DNA from 3 places in the Pseudomonas sp. GW823-FHT02F05 genome. Region 1 is predicted to be linked to each of the others. Evidence: riboswitches for the same ligand, from Rfam matches in the RefSeq annotation. Region 1 holds a riboswitch; each other region holds the start of a gene.

Region 1 (6,806 bases):
AACCCATCGCCCAGGCCCGCGCCGAAATCGAAAAATGCGCGCAACTGAGCGAATGGTACGCCGCCCACGGCCCGGCCATGCTCGCCCCGGAGCCCGCCCTGGTGGACAACGGCAGCGCCCGGATCGAATACCGCCCACTGGGGCCGATCCTCGCGGTAATGCCGTGGAACTTCCCGGTGTGGCAAGTGCTGCGCGGCGCGGTGCCGACCCTGCTTGCAGGCAACACCTACGTGCTCAAACACGCGCCAAATGTGATGGGCAGCGCCTATCTGATCCAGCAAGCGCTGCGTAAAGCCGGTTTCGCTGAAGGCGTGTTCGAAGTGATCAACGTCACCCAGGAGGGCGTGTCCGCTGCCATCGCCGACTCGCGCATCGCCGCCGTGACCCTGACCGGCAGCGTGCGCGCAGGCATCGCCATCGGCTCACAGGCCGGGGCCGCATTGAAGAAATGCGTGCTGGAACTGGGTGGCTCCGACCCGTTTATCGTGCTCAACGACGCCGACCTCGACGCCGCCGTGCAAGCCGCGGTCATCGGCCGCTTCCAGAACAGCGGCCAGGTCTGCGCCGCCGCCAAGCGCTTGATCATCGAAGCGGGCGTGGTTGAAGCCTTCACCGCCAAATTCCTTGAAGCCAGCCGCGCCCTGGTGATGGGCGAGCCCACCGCGGACGCCACCTATATCGGCCCCATGGCGCGCTTTGATCTGCGTGACGAACTGCACGGCCAGGTCCAGGCGACCCTGGAAGAAGGCGCCACGCTGCTGCTGGGCGGCCATAAAGTCGCGGGCGCGGGCAATTACTATGAACCGACCATCCTGGCCGACGTCACCGACCACATGACGTCGTTCAAACAGGAACTGTTCGGCCCCGTGGCATCGATCATCACCGCCCGCGACGCCGAGCACGCCGTGGCGCTGGCCAATGACAGCGAGTTTGGCCTGACCGCGAGCATCTTCACGGCCGATTCCGCAAAGGCGCGGGCGATTGCCGATCAGTTGGAAACCGGCGGGGTCTTTGTCAACGCGTTCAGCGTGTCGGACCCGCGGGTGGCATTTGGCGGCGTGAAGAAAAGCGGGTTCGGCCGCGAGCTGTCGCACTTCGGCGTACGCGAGTTCTGCAATGCGCAGACGGTATGGCTGGATCGTAAGTAGCCTGCCAGCATTGGCGCTTCAACAATTAATATGCCGTCGCACGCACTGCACCAAACCGTCCAGTGCCGGGGGATTCACCGGCGCGAGTACACAGACTGTGTGCTCGCGCTCGCCCTCCGCTACTGTCAGGGTGTAATGCACTCGGCCTGGGTTGCCAGGCTCGGGATCGGTGCTTTGCGGCAACTGGAAAAAATCGCACGCTTCAATCAGTTGCCGCAACTCCTGCTGGTCGGGCTCGGGCAACGCGTCCAACTCTACCGTGCGCGGCTTGGCCAACCCCGGAAAAAACGCCGGTCCGCCGCTTTCCTTGATTGAAATTCGCATGGCTGTTCCTCGCCGCGCAGGCGGCTTCGTCAAACGTTTATACCTACCGCTTTCCAGCCTTCCTTGACTGCCTTGTGCTCAGCTTTGTTCACACCATAAAGCTGGCCGGCAATGTCGTGGGTGATGCGCGCAAAACGCAAAAACCCGGAATTGGGTCGCAACCGCGAATCGCGCAGTGCGTCATACCAGATACGCCCGGCACGCTCCCAGGCGAACCCGCCAATCCGGGTGGCCACCTGATAGAACGCGTGGTTGGGAATGCCGGAATTGATATGCACCCCGCCATTGTCCTCGTAAGTTTGCACAAAATCATCCATGTGCCCAGGCTGTGGGTCTTTGCCCAGCAGCTTGTCATCAAACGCAGTGCCTGGCGCCTTCATCGAGCGCAGCGCCGTGCCCTTGATCTTTTTGGTAAACAGCCCCTTGCCGATCAACCAGTCGGCGTCCTCGGCCGTTTGCTTCAGCGCGTACTGCTTGATCAACGAGCCAAACACATCCGACAACGACTCGTTCAGCGCACCGGACTGGTTGAAGTACATCAGCTTGGCCTCATCCTCGGTCACGCCATGGGCCAACTCATGGCCAATAACGTCGAGTGCCACGGTGAAGCGGTTGAACAACTGCTGGTCACCATCGCCGAACACCATCTGGGTTGAGTTCCAGAAGGCATTGTTGTAGTCCTGGCCGAAGTGCACCGTGGCGTCCAGCGCCATGCCCGCATCGTCGATGGAATTGCGATCGAATACCTGGTCAAAAAAATCGAAGGTTGCGCCCAGGCCGTCATAGGCTTCGTCTACTGCGGCATCGCCACTGGCGGGCTGCCCTTCACCGCGAATCAGCTTGCCGGGCAGGCTGTCGGTGTTTTCGGCGCTGTAGATCGAGCGTTGCTTCTCGGCGCCCACGGCCAGTGCCATGCGGGCCGGGCCCTTGGCGGGTACCGCGACCATGCGTAACGAGCGGAACGTGCTGTCCTTGGCACGCGTGCGTAATGCGACTTCCCGTTGGGCTTTGTCGCCGTGGCGGGCGATCTGGTCGAGCATGTACGGCGGGATCAGGCAAAAAATCGGGTTGCGCGGTTGGCGAACACACATGAGCTGGCTCCTTTTTGGCGTGTGATGAACGTCCGGGTAACGGTTTTCAGGATAGTCCTGAGTTAGCCACCTGGGCCAAATTGTCATGGTTTTGTGTTTCAGTGGTGTTTATCCCAGGCCCATAAGGAACATGCCCATGCCCGCCCGCGCAGCCAACATCGACCTTTCCCACCGCCCAAGGCTTGCCGACCTGCGCCCATTGGTCGCGGCCAGCCCCACCCTGCTGGAAGCCAGAGCCGCGACGCCGCGCGTCACCGCGGCCAAGGACCTCAAAAACCGCGCGGGCTATGCCGACGACTTCCTCAGCGACTTCGTGGTGCCATGGCCCACGGTTGACCAGCCACTGGCGGGCGATGTGCAACCCCAGCGCCTGGACTACACGCACTTCTCCATCACAATGTCGCGCGCTCGACGACTGGCGCTGTACGTGGGGGTGAATATCGATGGCGCCAAGCATGTGGACATTACGCGCAGCAACGACACCTGGGCCTACGATGGTCGCCTGCCCCTGGATGCGCAGGTAGGTGAAGACCTTTATGCCGGCAATGGCCTGGACCGCGGCCACCTGGTGCGGCGCCAGGACCCCAACTGGGGCGACGAGGCCAACACCGCCAACTTCGACACCTTTCACTTCACCAATTGCTCACCCCAAATGAGCGGCTTCAACCAGAAGACCTGGCTGGAGCTCGAAGACTACATCCTCGACAACACCCAGCGCTGGAAAGCCCGGGCCACGGTGTTTACCGGGCCAGTGTTCGCCGATGACGACCGACTGTACCGTGGCGTGAAAATCCCCAAGGCGTTCTGGAAAGTAGTGGCCTACCTCAGCGACGATGGCAAGCCTTCCGCCAGCGCCTACATGATTGACCAGAGCCGCGAACTGGGCCAACTCGACCTGGTATTCGGCCCGCTTCGAACCTACCAGCGCAGTGTGATTGCGATCGAACAACTGACCGGCATCCGCTTCGCCAACCTGGCCGACTACGACGGCTTCAGCAACGAAGAGCGCGCCACAGGCACCCGGATCGAAGCGTTGATCCGCGGCCCCCAGGATATTCGGCTCTGACGCTTCTTTTGTAGGAGCGAGCTTGCTCGCGAAGAACAGGAAAGCGCCGCGGGGCATCAGGTGCCCAGCGTTATCGTTGACGACCTTCGCGAGCAAGCTCGCTCCTACAGGGGGTGATCGCTTACCATACCGCCGCCGGTTCCCGTATGGGACTAACAGGGAATTCGAAACGCCGCACGCGACGTGAACCGAAACTGCCCCCGCAACTGTAGATGCCGAGCCTGCCCTTGAATGCCACTGGACCACGTCCGGGAAGGCGGGGCATGGCGACGACGCATCAGTCAGGAGACCTGCCGGCCCAGCTAACTCACTAACCGGCGGGGTGTCCGGGAAGGACATCCTGGCCCTGCGCATCAGCAGCCTCCATGGGCGTATTTCCGAGCCGTACCTCCCCTGCTGCACCTACGGTTCACAAGGAGATCGCCTCATGCTGCCACGCGTTACCGCCCTGATCGCAGGCTTGGGTATGTGTGCCCTGGCGCAAGCCGCGCCAACTCAGTACCCGCTGACCCTGCAAAACTGCGGCAGCACCCTGACCTTCCAGCACGCCCCAGCCCGCAGCGTCACCATCGGCCAGGCCGCCACTGAGATGCTGTATGCCCTGGGCGTGGGCGACAAGGTGGTCGGCACTTCGCTGTGGTTCAATAACGTGGCGGCGCAGTACAAGGCCCAGGACGATCACATCGAGCGCCTGGCCAACAACGAGCCCAGCTTCGAAGCCGTACTCGCCAAGCGCCCGCAACTGGTGGCCGCCGAGCTGGAATGGGTGGTGGGCCCCCAAGGCGTGGTCGGTACCCGTGAACAGTTTCATGAACTGAAGATCCCCACCTACCTGTTGCCGTCCGATTGCGAAGGCAAGGACAACCTGGTCGGCGCCGACGGCACGCGATTGGAGCCCTTTCGCATCGAGACGATCTACCAGAGCCTCCAGCAACTGGCGCAGATTTTCGACGTGCAGGATCGCGGCCAACAACTGACCGACGAACTCAAGGCGCGCCTGGCCAAATCCGTCGCCACGGCCCAGGGCAAGGGCTTGCAGCAAGCCAGCGCACTGGTGTGGTTCTCCAGCGCCGAAATGGCCAGCGACCCTTACGTAGCCGGCCACAAAGGCGTGCCGCAATTCATGCTGCAAACCCTTGGCTTGCGTAACGTGGTGCAGTCCGATGAGGAGTGGCCTGCCGTCGGCTGGGAAACCATCGCCAAGGCCAATCCCACCTTCCTGGTGATCGCACGCATGGATCGCCGTCGCTACCCGGCCGACGACCATGAAAAGAAACTCGCCTTCCTGCGCAGCGACCCCGTGACCCGCAACATGGACGCGGTGAAGAACAACCGCATCATCATCCTCGACGCTCTGGCCTTGCAGGCGAGCCTGCGCACCTTCGAGGGCCTTGAACAACTGGCGGCCGCCATTGACGGCTACCACCTGGGCCAATGATGCGCACCCTACTCGCCCTGGCGTTGCTGCTGCTCGCCCTGCTCGCTGGCGTCGCCATCGGTGAAACCGCCATCGAACCGCAGGTGGTGCTGCAGGTGCTCGCCAATAAACTCTGGGGCGCCAGCTATGCACTGGACCCCATCGACGAAGGCGTGGTGTGGAACTACCGCCTCACCCGTGCATTGGTGGCCGCAGCTTGCGGCGCAGGGTTGGCGACGTGCGGCGTGATCCTGCAATCGCTGCTGCGTAACCCGCTGGCCGACCCGTACCTGCTGGGCATCAGCGCCGGCGCGTCAACCGGTGCGGTACTCGTGGCCTTGATAGGCGTGGGCGGTGGCCTGGTGTCGTTGTCGGCGGGCGCGTTTGTGGGGGCGATGGCGGCCTTTGCGCTGGTGACTCTGCTCGCACGAGCCAGTGGATCGTCCAGCGGCACCGGGCAGATTATCCTCGCGGGCATCGCCGGTTCACAGTTGTTCAATGCCCTGACCGCGTTCCTGATCACCAAGTCGGCCAGCTCCGAACAAGCCCGCGGCATTATGTTCTGGCTGCTGGGCAACCTCAGCGGCGTGCGCTGGCCGTCGGTGTGGTTGGCGGTGCCGGTGGCGGTCGTGGGGCTCGCCGTGTGCCTGTGGCACCGGCGTGCACTGGATGCGTTCACCTTCGGCAGCGACGCGGCAGCCTCCCTCGGCATCCCGGTGCGCCGCGTGCAATTTGTGCTGGTGGCCTGCGCCGCGTTGGTGACGGCGGTGATGGTGTCTATCGTCGGCTCCATCGGGTTTGTCGGCCTGGTGATTCCCCATGCGGTGCGCCTGTTGCTTGGCACCGGGCATTCGCGTTTGCTGCCAGCCAGTGCCTTGGGTGGCGCGCTGTTTTTGATCGCTGCAGACGTGCTGTCGCGCACCTTGATCAAGGGCCAGGTGATTCCGGTGGGTGTGGTCACCGCATTGGTGGGCGCGCCGGTGTTTGCGCTGATCCTGATCGGCCGGAGGAATGCCCGATGAGCGTACTCAGTTGCCGCGGCCTGGGCTTCAAAGTGCGTGACGCGCAGTTGCTGCGTGACATTGACCTCGACGTGCAGTTGGGTGAAACCCTCGGTATCGTCGGGCCCAATGGTTCAGGCAAATCCACCCTGCTCAAATTGCTGGCCGGCTTGCGTGTGCCGGCCAGCGGCGAAGTTCGCCTGGGTGGCAAGCGGCTCGGTGAGTTGTCGCGCCGCACCATCGCGCAACAGCTGGCGGTGGTGGAGCAACAGGCCGACACCGACGACGCCATCCGCGTGTTCGACGCCGTGGCCCTGGGCCGCACACCGTGGCTGTCGGCATTGAGCCCGTGGTCGCGTGAAGACGATGCCATCGTGCACCAGGCCCTGCATGACGTAGACGCCACCCACCTGAGCCAACGCGCCTGGCGCAGCCTCTCGGGTGGCGAACGCCAGCGCGTGCACATCGCCCGCGCCCTGGCGCAACGCCCGCAGATTTTGTTGCTGGATGAGCCGACCAATCACCTGGATATCCAGCATCAACTGGCGATCCTCAAAGGTGTGCAAGGCTTGCCGGTGACCACCTTGATTGCCCTGCATGATCTGAATCAGGCGTTAACCTGTGATCGCCTGGCCGTGCTGGATCGCGGGCAACTGGTGGCACTGGGCGCGCCGCTGGAGGTGCTGACGCCGCAGCGTTTGCAAGAGACCTTCGGGGTGCAGGGGCATTACCTGACAGACCCGTTCGACGGCGCGCAAA
Region 2 (6,806 bases), on a different contig from region 1:
CACCGGCCCCTGCCGCCATCACCGGGCCGGCGTTGGGGCTGTCCCAGGTCGGCCCCTGGGTGCGCCAGCATTTGAGCGCCAGGCGGGTTTTACCCAATAGCGCGTAGGTTAAAGCCACCAAGCGCGCAGGAATATAGTTGAGCACATCATCGATCCTGGCGGCTGCCCAACCGAAGCGCTCAAAGCGCTCATTGCGATAGCCCCACATGGCGTCCAGGGTGTTGCTCAGACGATAGAGCACCACGCCCGGCACACCGGCCACCACGAACCAGAACAACGCGGCGAATACCGCATCGCTGCCGTTCTCCAGCACCGATTCGGTGGCTGCGCGCGCGACTTCAGTACGGTCCAGTTCGCTGGTCTGGCGGCTGACCAGGTAACTCACACGCGTGCGCGCTTCGTCCAGGTCATCACGGCGCAGAGCCTGGGCCACTGGCATCACGTGCTCGCCCAGGCTGCGCATGCCCAAGGCGCAGTACAGCGCCAGGATCTCCAGCAGCCAGCCGATATAAGGCGCCCAAGACAACGCCGTGGCCAGCAGGGTCAGCGGCACCACCGCGATAAACCACGCGGTCACACCATGGCTGCGCCAGCCACGCCCGCCAGTATTGAAACGTTGCTCGATGCGCCCGGCGAAATTGCCGAACGCCACCAGCGGATGCCAGCGCCTGGGCTCACCCAGCAGCGCATCCAGCGCCACCGCAGCGACACACAGCAAGGCCACACTCATTGACTCACTCCCCACTTGTTTTCATACAGCATGTCACTTAGCGGTCGCGGCTCGGCCCAGCCCTCGAGCTGCAACATCGGTGCCGGGTAAAACTCTGCCACCGGGCCCAGGCACAACACCGCCAGGGGCTTTGCACCGGGTGGCAAACCCAGCAACTCGGCCAGGGCCTGGGGGTCGAACAGCGAAACCCAGCCCATGCCCAACCCTTCCACGCGCGCCGCCAGCCACAGGTTCTGGATGGCGCAGGAGAGCGAGGCCATGTCCATTTCCGGCAAGGTGCGGCGCCCGAAAATGTGGCGCTCACGATCGTCCATCAAGGCGGCGACCAGTACCTCGGCGCAGTCGTTGATGCCTTCAACCTTGAGCTTCATGAACGCATCGGAGCGCTCGCCCAATGCCTCGGCAGTGCGCACGCGCTCTTCCTCTACCAACTGTTGAATCTGGCTGCGCAACGAGCGGTCGCTGATGCGGATAAAACGCCACGGCTGCATCAGGCCGACGCTGGGCGCCTGGTGCGCGGCGTGGAGCAGGCGTTGCAGCAGTTCAGGCGCGACGCTGCCACCGCGGAAGTGGCGCATGTCGCGGCGTTCGGCGATGGCGCGATAGACGGCCTCGCGATCGGCTTGGGGGAAAGCGTTGTCAGTCATGGCCTCATCGGGGGCAAGCCCCCTCCCACATTTGGAATGCATTCCCCTGTGGGAGCTGGCTTGCCTGCGATAGCTGTCTCAAGGTCTGGCGCGAACAACGCGGCCACCGCGCCAGGATTCGACGGAAAATAAAAGTGCACATAGGACGCCGTCATCCGCCCTTGTCGATAGACCGCCTCGGCACCGCGCCCACCGTTAGGGCTAAGCCCACGGGCAATCGGCTCCCATTCGGTACTGGTCAGAGAATGATGATAGGTATGCCCACGCAAGGTCCCCTCCGGCAGCTCGACACTTTGCAGCGCCAGGGCCGCGAGTTTCTTCTGCATCACCGCATCGCCTTGCAACAAGCCAACCAGTTCGGCGCGTGTACCGTCCACATCGGTCAAGGAGTCGAGCAGATAGAGCATGCCGCCACATTCAGCGAGCAGTGGCTTGCCAGCGGCGTGATGAGCACGAATTGCGCCCAGCATCGAGGTATTGGCCGACAATGCCTGGTGGTGCAGTTCCGGATAGCCGCCGGGCAGATAGAGGCTGTCAGCTTGAGGCAATTGGCGATCATGGATCGGTGAAAAGAACTTCAACTCGGCGCCCATCGCCCGCAGCAAATCCAGGCTGGCGCCGTAGGTAAAGGCAAAGGCTTCGTCACGGGCCACGGCAATCCGCACACCGACCAGCAAGGGCTCGGCCTCGACCACTTGCGGCGCGGCAAAGGTCACCGGCGGCGGCAGGGCCACTTCGCAACTGCTGCCCAACGCCTGGGCGGCAGCATCCAAGCGTATATCAAGGTCATTCAGTTCGCTGGCTTGCACCAGGCCCAGGTGGCGGCTGGGCAGTTCGATGCCGGTCTCACGGGATAACGCGCCGTACCAACGCAAGCCCTCGGTGAGGCTGCCTTCAAGCAATTGCGCATGGCGCAGGGTGCCGACGCGATTGGCCAGCACGCCGGCGAACGGCAGGTCGGGCTGATAGCGCGCCAGCCCCAGGGCCAGGGCGCCGAACGTCTGGGCCATGGCGGTGCCATCGATCACGCCCAGCACCGGTACACCGAAGTGCCGCGCCAGGTCAGCGCTGGAAGGCGTGCCGTCGAACAGGCCCATCACGCCTTCGATGAGGATCAGGTCAGCCTCCCCCGCTGCCTCCCAGAGCAGGCGGCGGCTTTCCTGCTCGCCCACCATCCACATGTCCAACTGGTACACCGGCGCGCCACTGGCACGCTCGTGGATCATCGGGTCGAGAAAGTCCGGCCCGCATTTGAACACGCGCACCTTGCGTCCCAGGTTGCGGTGCAAACGGGCGAGCGCGGCGGTGACCGTGGTTTTGCCCTGGCCGGACGCCGGAGCGGCGATCAATACGGCCGGGCAATGACGGGGCTGATTCAAAGTTCGACGCCTTTCTGTGCCTTGATACCGGCCTGGAACGCGTGCTTGAGCATGCCCATTTCGGTGACGGTGTCGCCCATTTCGATCAGCTCAGGCTTGGCGCCACGGCCGGTGACCACCACATGCTGCATGGGCGGGCGGGCTTGCAGGTCGCTGAGTACCTGGTCCAGGTCAAGGTAACCGTGCTTGAGGGCGATGTTCAATTCGTCCAGCACCACCAAGCCGATAGAGGGGTCATTCAACATGGCCCGGGACACCGCCCAAGCCGCTTCGGCAGCGGCGATATCGCGCTGGCGATCCTGGGTTTCCCAGGTGAAGCCTTCGCCCATCACATGAAAGTGCACCTGCTCGGGGAAGCGGCGGAAAAACAATTCTTCGCCGGTGCTGTTACGCCCCTTGATGAACTGCACCACACCGCATTGCATGCCATGCCCCATGGCCCGGGCCAACATGCCGAACGCCGAACTGCTCTTGCCTTTGCCGTTGCCGGTCAGCACCAGCAGCAGGCCGCACTCATTGGGGGAATTGGCGATGCGCTCGTCAATCACGGCTTTTTTGCGCAGCATGCGCGCCAAGTGGCGTTCGTCGCGGTCGGGGGAATCAGTCATGGCAGCTCTCCGTTGGGGCTGGACAAAAACGGCGGGCAGGAAAAAGAAAAAACAGACAGCCAAGCATCGCCCACCGTGATGCTGTTGGATGATCCAGGCCGGTCTCCGGGCTCATGAGTGGCGCTTTTGATAGCAAGCAGCCGAGGGTGCGCCTTCCCATATCGCACGCGATACAGTGGCAAACAGCACCGTCTTGACTCATTTACCGTTGCGGGGGCAGCGCCGGAATCGCGGCGGCACTGTGTACAAGTGCGCTCACTCACCGGCTTCCCTGTTTCACTCTGTCGACGCGCGCGCCACAGAGCACCTGGAACAAGCCGCGAAGGTTAGTGGGTTGGGGGTGGAGCGTCAATTAAAGCTGGCCTTGTACTTGAACCATCTGCCGTTCGTGCTTCTCTACCCCTACAGGTATCAAGGAGAAAACCATGCCTAAAACCCGACTCGCCCTACTGATCATGCTTGCAGGCAGCCTCGCCGCGTGCGGCGAAAGCTCGACCCTGCAGGTCGCCGATGGCACCGGGCCCTCGCCCAAGTTGCCGGAGCCGAACAAGACGCTGATCCCCACCGTCAATATCGCCCCGGCCATCGGCTGGCCCGAAGGCGCCAAGCCCATCGCCGCCGCCGGTACCCAAGTGGCCGCGTTCGCCGAAGGCCTGGATCATCCGCGCTGGCTCTACGTGCTGCCCAACGGCGACGTGCTGGTGGCCGAGACCAATGCACCGCCCAAGCCGGACGATGCCAAAGGCGTACGTGGCTGGGTGATGGAAAAGGTCATGGATCGCGCTGGCGCCGGGGTGCCGAGCCCGAACCGTATTACCTTGCTGCGCGATGCCGACCATGACGGTGTGGCAGAAACTCGCGCGGTGTTCCTGGAGAACCTCAATTCGCCGTTTGGCATGACCTTGGTGGGCAACGACCTGTATGTGGCCGATTCGGATAAGTTGCTGCGCTTCCCCTATCAGCCGGGTGAAACCGCAATCACAGCCCCAGGCGCCAAGGTAGTGGACTTACCCGGTGGCCCCTTGAACCACCACTGGACCAAAAATGTGGTGGCCAGCCAGGACGGCAGCAAGCTGTACGTGAGCGTCGGCTCCAACAGCAACGTCGGCGAAAACGGCCTGGAAGCCGAACAGGGCCGCGCCGCCATTTGGGAAGTCGACCGCGCCAGCGGCCAACACCGCATTTTTGCCTCCGGCCTGCGCAACCCCAACGGCATGGCGTGGGAGCCACAGAGCGGCAAGCTGTGGACGGCGGTCAACGAACGCGATGAGATCGGCAGTGACCTGGTGCCGGATTACATCACCTCGGTCAAGGATGGCGGCTTCTACGGCTGGCCTTTCAGTTATTACGGCCAGCATGTGGATGTGCGTGTCACCCCGCAGAACCTGGACATGGTCGCCAAGGCCATCGCTCCCGACTATGCGGTAGGCCCTCATACTGCGTCGCTGGGGCTGACCTTCGCCGAGGGCAGCAAACTGCCCGCTCCCTTCAGTAATGGCGCATTTATCGGCCAGCATGGTTCCTGGAACCGCAAGCCGCACAGTGGCTACAAGGTGATTTTCGTTCCCTTCGAAGGGGGCCAGCCGAAAGGGCAACCGGTGGATGTGCTGACGGGGTTTCTTGATAGCGATGAGAAAGCCATGGGCCGGCCGGTCGGCGTGGTGATAGATCAGCAGGGGGATTTGCTGGTGGCCGATGATGTGGGCAATAAGGTTTGGCGAGTGTCGGCTGTTAAGTAAATCGCCACACACCAATGTGGGAGCGGGCTTGCCCGCGATTACGGTGGCCCAGCCAACCAATCCGTTGACTGACACACTGCATTCGCGGGCAAGCCCGCTCCCACATTTTGGAGTTTTATTGATTCAGGGGTTACGCGCCAGATTTCCTGGCAACACGCGTTTGGCACTCAGGTAGGCATTCTGCCAATACGCTTTGGATAGCGTATCCAGCTTCACCGTACCGCCGGTTTGAGGCGCGTGTACGAAGCGGCCCTCCCCCACATAGATGCCCGCATGGCTGACCCGCGAACCACCACCGGTAGCGAAGAACAGCAGGTCGCCGGTTTGCAGGTTTTGTTCGCTGACGTCCTGGGCACGCATCACGATCAATTCACGGGTGGTGCGCGGCAATGAGATGCCGGCAGCGTCGCGGAATACAAAGCCGATCAGGCCACTGCAATCAAACCCCGAGTCCGGTGTGTTGCCGCCCCAGCGGTAAGGTGTGCCGACCAGGCCCAGCGCACGAAAGAGCACGTCTTCGGCAGCAGGCGAGAAATTCTGGGTGGCATAGTTGAACACCGGCTTAGGCTTGACCGCGACGGGCGCGGGCGGCGGTGTACGACTGGCGCAGGCGCTGAGCAGCGCGGCGCAAACAATAAGCATCAGGCGGGCCGAGGTCGACATGTGCAGAACAATCCTGGTCTGGATGCGGCTTTCGCTGCCGAACGTTGAAAACCAGAACGCGCAAGCAAAGCTCGCGCGAACGGATGACAACAATGTCCAGGGATTCTAGCGCTTACACGTCAAACTTCAAGTATCACTTTAACTTTACTTACTAGCGGTAACCGTAGTCGGAGCCATGGCGAGTGCACGCTTGGCTTCGATGAAGGTTTTGCTCCAGTAGCTGTCACCCAGGTTATCGACCCGAACACCACCACTGCGGCGGCTGCTGGAGTGGATAAATTGGTTATCGCCCAGGTAGATACCGGCATGACTGACACGACCGCGGCCACTGGTACTAAAGAAAAGCAGATCACCGGGCTTGAGGTTGTTGCGTGCGACCAACGGTGCATTCACGTTGATCATCTCGCGTGTAGAGCGCGGCAGATTCATGCCGGCCTCTTCACGAAACAGGTAGCCAATGAACCCACTGCAATCAAAACCGGCTTCCGAGGTGCCGCCGAAACGGTAACGGGTACCGATCAAGGACATGCCGCGCTCAAGGATACTGTCGGCCAGAAGAGGCAGTTGGTAAGGCTTGCTGTCAGAGAACTCGGCGAGTTCTTTTTCGGTTGCCACCTCTTCTTCATAAACAGAAGCAGACTGTGCAGCAACGAACTTTGCCTGATTTTGAACCTGTGGTTTTTGCTGTTCTGCCACCTGCTGAGGGTGGGAGGCGCAGCCAAACAACAGGGTAACGAGTGCGAGAGGCACGAGGGGTGCGAAGCGATTTAGCATGGGCACGACCGTGGCTGATGTGTAAAGAAGCCGAGACTATGCCCTCTATCACATCGATTTGCAAATTCAATCGCGATATATGTGACTTATCGTTTCGACTATGCCATCTAAGCCGTGATTCCATTTATCGCTTCAGTTGCGTAGCCCTTCTGGCTCAAACGCAGGTTTTCTGACGCCTTGAAAATGCCGACACACGGAAAATCAAGACCTTACCAGCCCAAGGTTTCTTTCAGGAAAGGGATCGTCAATTTTCTTTGTGCCTGCAA
Region 3 (6,806 bases), on a different contig from region 1:
CTGAAGCACTGCAAGGGCAGGTTCAACCGCTGGGCCAGCGCCAGCAGCCCAGGTTCATCGCGCTTGCGATCAATGCTTGCCAGCGCAGTTATGCGTGAGCGATCAATGCCTGCCGCGGCCAGGGCTCCGTCCAGCAACGCCAGCAGGCTGTGAACCTCACAGCCACGCTGGCAGCCCAAACCGACAACCAGCATCATGCCGAGTATTGGTCGTCGCCGTTGCGGCGGAACAACCAGGCGCTGATCAGGCCCAGGGCCAGCCAGAAGGCGACGTTGGTCAACTGCGAGGCGATCTTGAACTGCGCTTCGAGCGCCTCCGGGGCCAGCATTGAATGTACCTCAGGTTGCGGAGCGCCGATGACGTGGGGTACGGCAAGGATCGCCAGCCCAAGGCCTTTCAACAGCCAGTTGCGGCCGAACACGATCAGCGCCAGGCCGGCGGCGGTGGAGGCTGCGGTACCGATCCACCAGGTCTGGCGTAGCGTCAGGTCAGCCGCCGCAGTGCCCGGCAGTTCCGGTGGCAGGCCCAGGGTGGGTGCCAGTACAAAGGTCGCGTAGCCGGCCAGGCCCCAGAGCAGGCCTTGGGCGATGCGGGTCGGCGCACGCAGCGTGTAGAGGCCGGCGAGCATCAGTGCAAAGCCTACGGCCACCACCAGGTTGCCTCCAGTGGTGGACAACACACGCTGCCAGCCATCTTCCGGCTCCCAGGCTTGGGCATCGTGGCTGTGGGCAGCAGCGCCAGCGGCGTGCTCGTGCACCACTTCAGCGGCTGGCGGGGCTTTTTCAAAGCTTTCCGCCTGCAGGATTAGCGGTGCCACCCAGAAACTTTGCAGCAGGGTCAGCAGCAAGGCAGCCAAAAGCCCAGTGAACCCTGCGGTTTGCGCAATACGCTTGATCATGTCGGCAGCTCTCAATGGCACGGGAACGCGGCGCTGTGGCGGGTATCGTGGGCGGCGTTGTGCACCGCCTCGATATGCGAGAACCCGGCGAAATACACCAAACACGCGCCGAGTATCGACGCACCGATGGCGGCGGTCAGGCGTTGGCTGAGGGTGGCGGTGCTAGTAGCGGTGTGCGAAGTGCTGCTGATGATCGACATGGCGCGTCCCTTTCAGGTGTCAGGGTGAAACGAGCGCATGAAAACCCCACGCGCCAGGCACGCAGGGTTCTGAACAGCGCCCGCCCACCGCGGGTTTGTTATCTGAATTTTTCGGGCCGGTCTCCGGGCTTGCGAGGGGCGGCTCTTGAAAGAGTCCTCCTGAAAGCATCGCCTTCCCATGCAAAAGCACAGTGGCCGTGACGCTTCGCTCGCTTACCGTTGCGGGGGCAGCACCGGACTGGTCATAGGTCTATGACGCACCGGTTTCCCGTTTCACCCTGTGAAGGGCACCCGAAACAAGGCGTGTAGGAGAGCATGGGCCGGGACGGTAGTCAAATGCTGCAAGCCACTGTAGCCTTGCACCTTCGAGGTTCTTCGGCCCAGGCCGAAGCTAAGAAGGGAACGCGGTTCAAGCCGCGGCTGCCCCCGCAACTGTGAAGGGTTCAGTTGACTGCCACGCCACTGCCGATAGGGCGGGAAGGCGCAGTCAGCGTTGGTCGCAAGACCTGCACACCCCAAGCCAGGAGACCTGCCTCGCAACCGATTTTCCAATTCAACCGGGCGGGGTGATCCGGTGACGAAATCCGCTGCTGCGCGCTGCCGCAGGGCCTGTCGTCCCGTATGCCCGCCCCAAAGGGCATCCGATGAAAACACTGGCCAAACTCCCCGTCACCATCGTTACCGGCTTCCTTGGCTCGGGCAAAACCACGCTGTTGCGCCATATGCTCGACAACGCCCAGGGCCGTCGCATTGCGGTGATCGTCAACGAGTTCGGCGAGCTGGGCATCGACGGTGAAATCCTCAAGCAGTGTTCTATCGGTTGCACCGAAGAAGAGGCCAATGGCCGCGTCTACGAGCTGGCCAACGGTTGCCTGTGCTGCACCGTGCAGGAAGAGTTCTTTCCGGTGATGCGCGAACTGGTCGCCCGTCGCGGTGACCTGGACCATATCCTCATCGAAACCTCGGGCCTGGCCCTGCCCAAGCCGTTGGTGCAAGCCTTCCAGTGGCCGGAAATCCGCAGCGCCTGTACCGTTGACGCGGTGATCACCGTAGTCGACAGCCCAGCCGTGGCCGCCGGTACCTTTGCCGCCTTCCCGGACCAGGTCGACGCCCAGCGCAAACTCGACCCTAACCTGGACCACGAATCACCCTTGCACGAACTGTTCGCCGACCAACTGGCCAGCGCTGACCTGGTGATCCTCAACAAATCCGACCTGATCAGCGCCGAAGACCTGGCCCGCGTGCGCCTGGAAGTCGCCGAAGAACTGCCGCCCGCGGTGAAGATCATCGAAGCCAGCAGCGGTCGTCTGCCCCTGGACGTGCTGATCGGCCTGGGCGCCGGTTCCGAAGAGCATATCGACGGGCGTCACAGCCATCACGACCATCACCACGAGGGTGAAGACGACCACGATCACGATGCCTTTGACTCCATCTCCATCGACTTGCCCCAAGCCGATGAGGCGCTGCTGCTCGACGCCCTGACCCAATTGGTGGTGCAGCACGGCATCCTGCGGGTGAAAGGTTTCGCCGCGATCCCCAACAAACCGATGCGCCTGCTGATCCAGGGTGTGGGCACGCGCTTTGACAAACACTTCGACCGTGCCTGGGGCGCTGACGAAGCACGCACCACGCGCCTGGTGCTGATCGGCCAGGAACTGGACGCCGCTGGCCTCGAAGCGCAATTGCGCGCTGCCCTCAGCGTTTAACCATGCACCTGCTCAGGACCCAACCCGGTGGTTTCGTCGCGGACGACAATATTGCCGACCTTGGCCAGACCCCCGCTGAACTGGTGATCCTGTGCAGCGGCGACTCCAGCCTGGCGCTGCTCGCCGAAGCCGCCCAGCAATTGCCCGAGGATTACCCCAGCCTGCGCCTGGCCAACCCGATGCAGGTGCAGAACCATGCCTCGGTCGACCTGTACGTGGACGAGGTATTGCGCCACGCCAAGGTCATCCTGCTGTCATTGCACGGCGGTATCGGGTATTGGCGCTACGGCATCGAGCGCCTGGTGGAGTTGGCCGAACGCGGCGTCACCCTGATCCTGGTGCCGGGTGACGACCGTCCGGACCCGGAACTCAGCGGCCTGAGCACTGTTGCTGCCGAACACCGCGAGCGCCTGTGGCACTTCCTGCGCCAAGGTGGCCTGGGCAATGCCCTGGATTTTTATCACTGCCTGGCCAGTGCCCACCTGGGCCGCGACTATTCCTGGGCCGAGCCGCAAGCGCTGCCGCGCACGGCGATCTATCACCCGCACAACGCCAATGCCCGCCTCAATGACTGGCAGGCCGATTGGCAGCCCGATTGGCCTGTGGCTGCGGTGCTGTTCTACCGCTCCCATTTACAGGCTGCCAATACCGGTTTTATTGATGTGTTCTGCCAGCGCTTACAGGCGGCGGGCCTCAACCCCTTGCCTATCGCGGTGGCCAGTTTGAAAGAACCCGGCTGCCTCTCGGTGGTCGAGGACCTGTTGGATGACGTGCAAGCCGCGGTAATTCTGAACACCACCGGCTTTGCCCAATCGAGCCCGGAAGCGCCGCATTTGCGCCCGTTTCGCCGCAATATCCCGGTAATCCAGGCGATCTGCGCCCAGGACAACCAACCCGGCTGGCAGGCCAGCGAACAAGGCCTGGGGCCCCGCGACCTGGCGATGCACATTGCCTTGCCGGAGCTTGACGGGCGCATCATCAGCCGGCCGATCAGTTTCAAGGACCTGGCCTGGCGCAGCGAGCGCAGCCAGTCGGACGTGGTGTGCTACCGCGCAGCGCCCGAACGCATGGATTTTGTCGCTGAGCTGGCACGCCGTTGGGTCGAGTTGGCGCGGGTGCCCAATGCCGAGAAACGGATTGCGTTGATCCTCGCCAACTACCCGACCCGCGACGGTCGCATCGGCAACGGCGTAGGCTTGGACACCCCTGCGGCAGCGCTGAATATCCTGCGCGCCTTGCAAGCCGAGGGCTACCCGGTGGCGGAGCGGCTGCCCGACAGCGGCACCGCGCTGATCCATGAACTGCTCGGCGGCGTCACCAACGATCTCGACAGCCTCGACCTGCGCCCCTGCCATCAAAGCCTGAGCCTTGTGGAATACCAGGCGATGTTTGATCGTTTGCCGGCCTCCAATCGCCAGGCCGTGCTGGAGCGTTGGGGCGCGCCGCAAAACGATCCGATGTGCCGCGATGGCCGCTTGATGGTCGCCGGCCTGCGCCTGGGCCTGACCTTTGTCGGCATCCAGCCGGCCCGGGGTTACCAGGTAGATGCCAGCGCGGTGTACCACGACCCGGACCTGGTGCCGCCCCATGGCTACCTGGCGTTCTATTTCTGGCTACGCCATACCTACCGCGCCCACGGCGTGATCCATGTGGGCAAGCACGGCAACCTGGAGTGGCTGCCCGGCAAAGGCGTGGGCCTGTCGGAGCACTGCTGGCCGGATGCATTGCTGGGGCCGCTGCCGAATGTCTACCCGTTTATCGTCAACGACCCGGGTGAGGGCGCCCAGGCCAAGCGGCGCACCCAGGCGGTGATCATCGACCACCTGATGCCACCGCTGACCCGCGCCGAAACCTACGGCCCGCTGCGTGACCTTGAGTTATTGGCCGACGAATATTACGAGGCGCAATTGCTCGACCCGCGCCGTGCGCTGGAGCTGCAAAAAGACATCCTCAAGCTGGTGCGCGAAACCCGTATCGACCAGGAGCTTGAACTGGGCAGTGAGGCGGACGCGGCGGTGTGGCTGCCGCGCCTGGATACCTACCTGTGCGACTTGAAGGAATCGCAGATCCGCGATGGCCTGCATATCTTTGGCGAGTCGCCCGAGGGCCGTTTGCGTATCGACACCTTGCTGGCGCTGTTGCGCATTCCCCGTGGCGATGGCCGGGGCCCGCAGTCGAGTCTGCTGCGTGTGTTGGCCAAGGCATTCGACCTGGGGTTTGATCCGCTCGATTGTGCACTGGCCGAGCCCTGGACGGGGCGGCGCCCGTTGGTGTTGCAGAAGATTGACGATCAGCTGTGGCGTACGGCCGGGGATACCCGTGAACGTCTGGAGTTGTACGCGGCGCGCTTGATCGAGCAGGCGTTGGAAGGCCCCATCGAACAGTTGGAAGAGCCCGGCTGGCAGGAGGTGAAGTCGGTGATCGAAAGCCTGCGCATTGTCGTCGCGCCACGCCTGGATGCATGCGGCCCCGCAGAGATGCGCGGCTTGCTCGATGCCTTGAATGGGCGTTTCGTCCCGGCCGGGCCCAGCGGTGCGCCGAGTCGCGGTCGGCTGGATGTGCTGCCTACGGGGCGTAACTTCTTTACCGTGGACGTACGCAACCTGCCAACCACCACGGCGTGGCGTCTCGGTTTCCAGTCGGCCAACCTGATTCTTGAGCGGCACCTGCAAGACCATGGCGACCACCTGCGCCAGCTCGGCCTGTCGGTATGGGGCACCGCGACCATGCGCACCGGCGGTGACGATATCGCCCAGGCCATGGCGCTGATGGGCGTGCGCCCGGTATGGGCCACTGGCAGTCAGCGGGTGGACGATTTCGAGATCCTGCCGATCAGCTTATTGGACCGTCCGCGTGTGGACGTGACCCTGCGCGTGTCCGGGTTCTTCCGCGATGCGTTTGCCAACCTGATCCGCCTGTTCGATGCGGCGGTGCAGGCGGTGGCGGCCCTGGATGAACCCGACGACATGAACCCGCTGGCCGCCAAAGTGCGCAGTGAACGCCAAGCATTGCTTGAGGCGGGCCTGGATGAAGGTGCCGCGGCCAAGCAGGCCGGCTGGCGCATTTTCGGTGCCAAACCGGGTGCCTATGGCGCAGGCGTGCAGGGCGCGATTGACGGGCGCTTGTGGCAGAGCCGCGAGGACTTGGCCGAGGTCTACCTGAACTGGGGTGGCTACGCCTACGGGGGGGTTGACGAAGGCACTGCGGCCCGCGAGCAATTTGCCCAGCGTTTGAGCCAGGTGCAGGCGGTGTTGCAGAACCAGGACAATCGCGAGCACGACTTGCTCGACTCCAACGACTACTACCAATTCCAGGGCGGCATGCTGGCCGCCGTGGAAACCCTGAGCGGCGAAAAGGCCGCCAGCTACCATGGCGACCACAGCCAGCCGGACGTGCCGAAAATCCGCACCTTGAAGGAAGAGCTCAACCGGGTGATCCGTTCCCGTGCGGCCAACCCCAAGTGGATCGAAGGTGTGAAGCGCCATGGCTATAAAGGCGCGTTTGAAATGGCCGCGACTGTGGACAACCTGTTCGCCTTCGACGCTACCACCGCGCTGATTGACGATCACCAATACGCCTTGCTCGCCGATGCCTACCTGTTGGACCCTGACACCCGTGCCTTTGTGCAACAGCACAACCCCGATGCCCTGCGCGACATGACCGAGCGCATGCTCGAAGCCCAGCAACGTGGCTTGTGGCAGGCACCGGGGGCGTACCGCGAAGCCTTGGAAAACCTGTTGCTGGACATAGAAGAAGACAGCTGAGTGATCATTCCCGCGCTCCGCTGATCGTTCCCACGCTCTGCGTGGGAATGCAGCCCGTGACGCTCTGCGTCACAAGAACGGACGCCGAGCGTCCAGCTAAGCGTTCCCACGCGGGAGCGTTGGAACGAGCTATTAAGTAGAAGAAGACAGCTGATGACTGATACTCCCCATTTCCCGCTGTCCGCCGTGGTCGGCGCCGACGACTTGAAACTGGCACTGTGCCTGGCCGCCATCGACC

What was found. A riboswitch is a leader RNA that binds a small molecule or an ion and turns the genes downstream of it on or off. The one in region 1 is predicted to bind cobalamin.
Region 2: it holds a riboswitch for cobalamin, as region 1 does, so the genes downstream of both, cobO (cob(I)yrinic acid a,c-diamide adenosyltransferase) here and AC1RAC_RS17410 (ABC transporter substrate-binding protein) in region 1, are expected to answer to the same signal.
Region 3: it holds a riboswitch for cobalamin, as region 1 does, so the genes downstream of both, AC1RAC_RS02220 (CbtB domain-containing protein) here and AC1RAC_RS17410 (ABC transporter substrate-binding protein) in region 1, are expected to answer to the same signal.

Annotation. Positions count from the first base shown of each region.
Region 1 covers NZ_JBXAJM010000014.1:7,369-14,174, forward strand. Annotated here, with positions in the region: gene AC1RAC_RS17390 (aldehyde dehydrogenase family protein) at 1-1,148, shown strand, start outside; gene AC1RAC_RS17395 (protealysin inhibitor emfourin) at 1,167-1,472, opposite strand; gene AC1RAC_RS17400 (M4 family metallopeptidase) at 1,502-2,563, opposite strand; gene AC1RAC_RS17405 (DNA/RNA non-specific endonuclease) at 2,700-3,629, shown strand; cobalamin riboswitch at 3,749-3,941, shown strand; gene AC1RAC_RS17410 (ABC transporter substrate-binding protein) at 4,057-5,067, shown strand; gene AC1RAC_RS17415 (FecCD family ABC transporter permease) at 5,064-6,068, shown strand; gene AC1RAC_RS17420 (ABC transporter ATP-binding protein) at 6,065-6,806, shown strand, end outside.
Region 2 covers NZ_JBXAJM010000024.1:81,881-88,686, reverse strand. Annotated here, with positions in the region: gene cbiB (adenosylcobinamide-phosphate synthase CbiB) at 1-730, opposite strand, end outside; gene bluB (5,6-dimethylbenzimidazole synthase) at 727-1,377, opposite strand; gene AC1RAC_RS24390 (cobyrinic acid a,c-diamide synthase CobB) at 1,374-2,756, opposite strand; gene cobO (cob(I)yrinic acid a,c-diamide adenosyltransferase) at 2,753-3,364, opposite strand; cobalamin riboswitch at 3,444-3,690, opposite strand; gene AC1RAC_RS24380 (PQQ-dependent sugar dehydrogenase) at 3,790-5,103, shown strand; gene AC1RAC_RS24375 (C40 family peptidase) at 5,227-5,766, opposite strand; gene AC1RAC_RS24370 (C40 family peptidase) at 5,911-6,540, opposite strand; gene hda (DnaA regulatory inactivator Hda) at 6,750-6,806, opposite strand, start outside.
Region 3 covers NZ_JBXAJM010000001.1:484,073-490,878, reverse strand. Annotated here, with positions in the region: gene AC1RAC_RS02230 (cobalamin biosynthesis protein) at 1-197, opposite strand, end outside; gene AC1RAC_RS02225 (CbtA family protein) at 194-898, opposite strand; gene AC1RAC_RS02220 (CbtB domain-containing protein) at 910-1,098, opposite strand; cobalamin riboswitch at 1,196-1,408, opposite strand; cobalamin riboswitch at 1,450-1,649, shown strand; gene cobW (cobalamin biosynthesis protein CobW) at 1,743-2,804, shown strand; gene cobN (cobaltochelatase subunit CobN) at 2,807-6,568, shown strand; gene AC1RAC_RS02205 (magnesium chelatase ATPase subunit I) at 6,722-6,806, shown strand, end outside.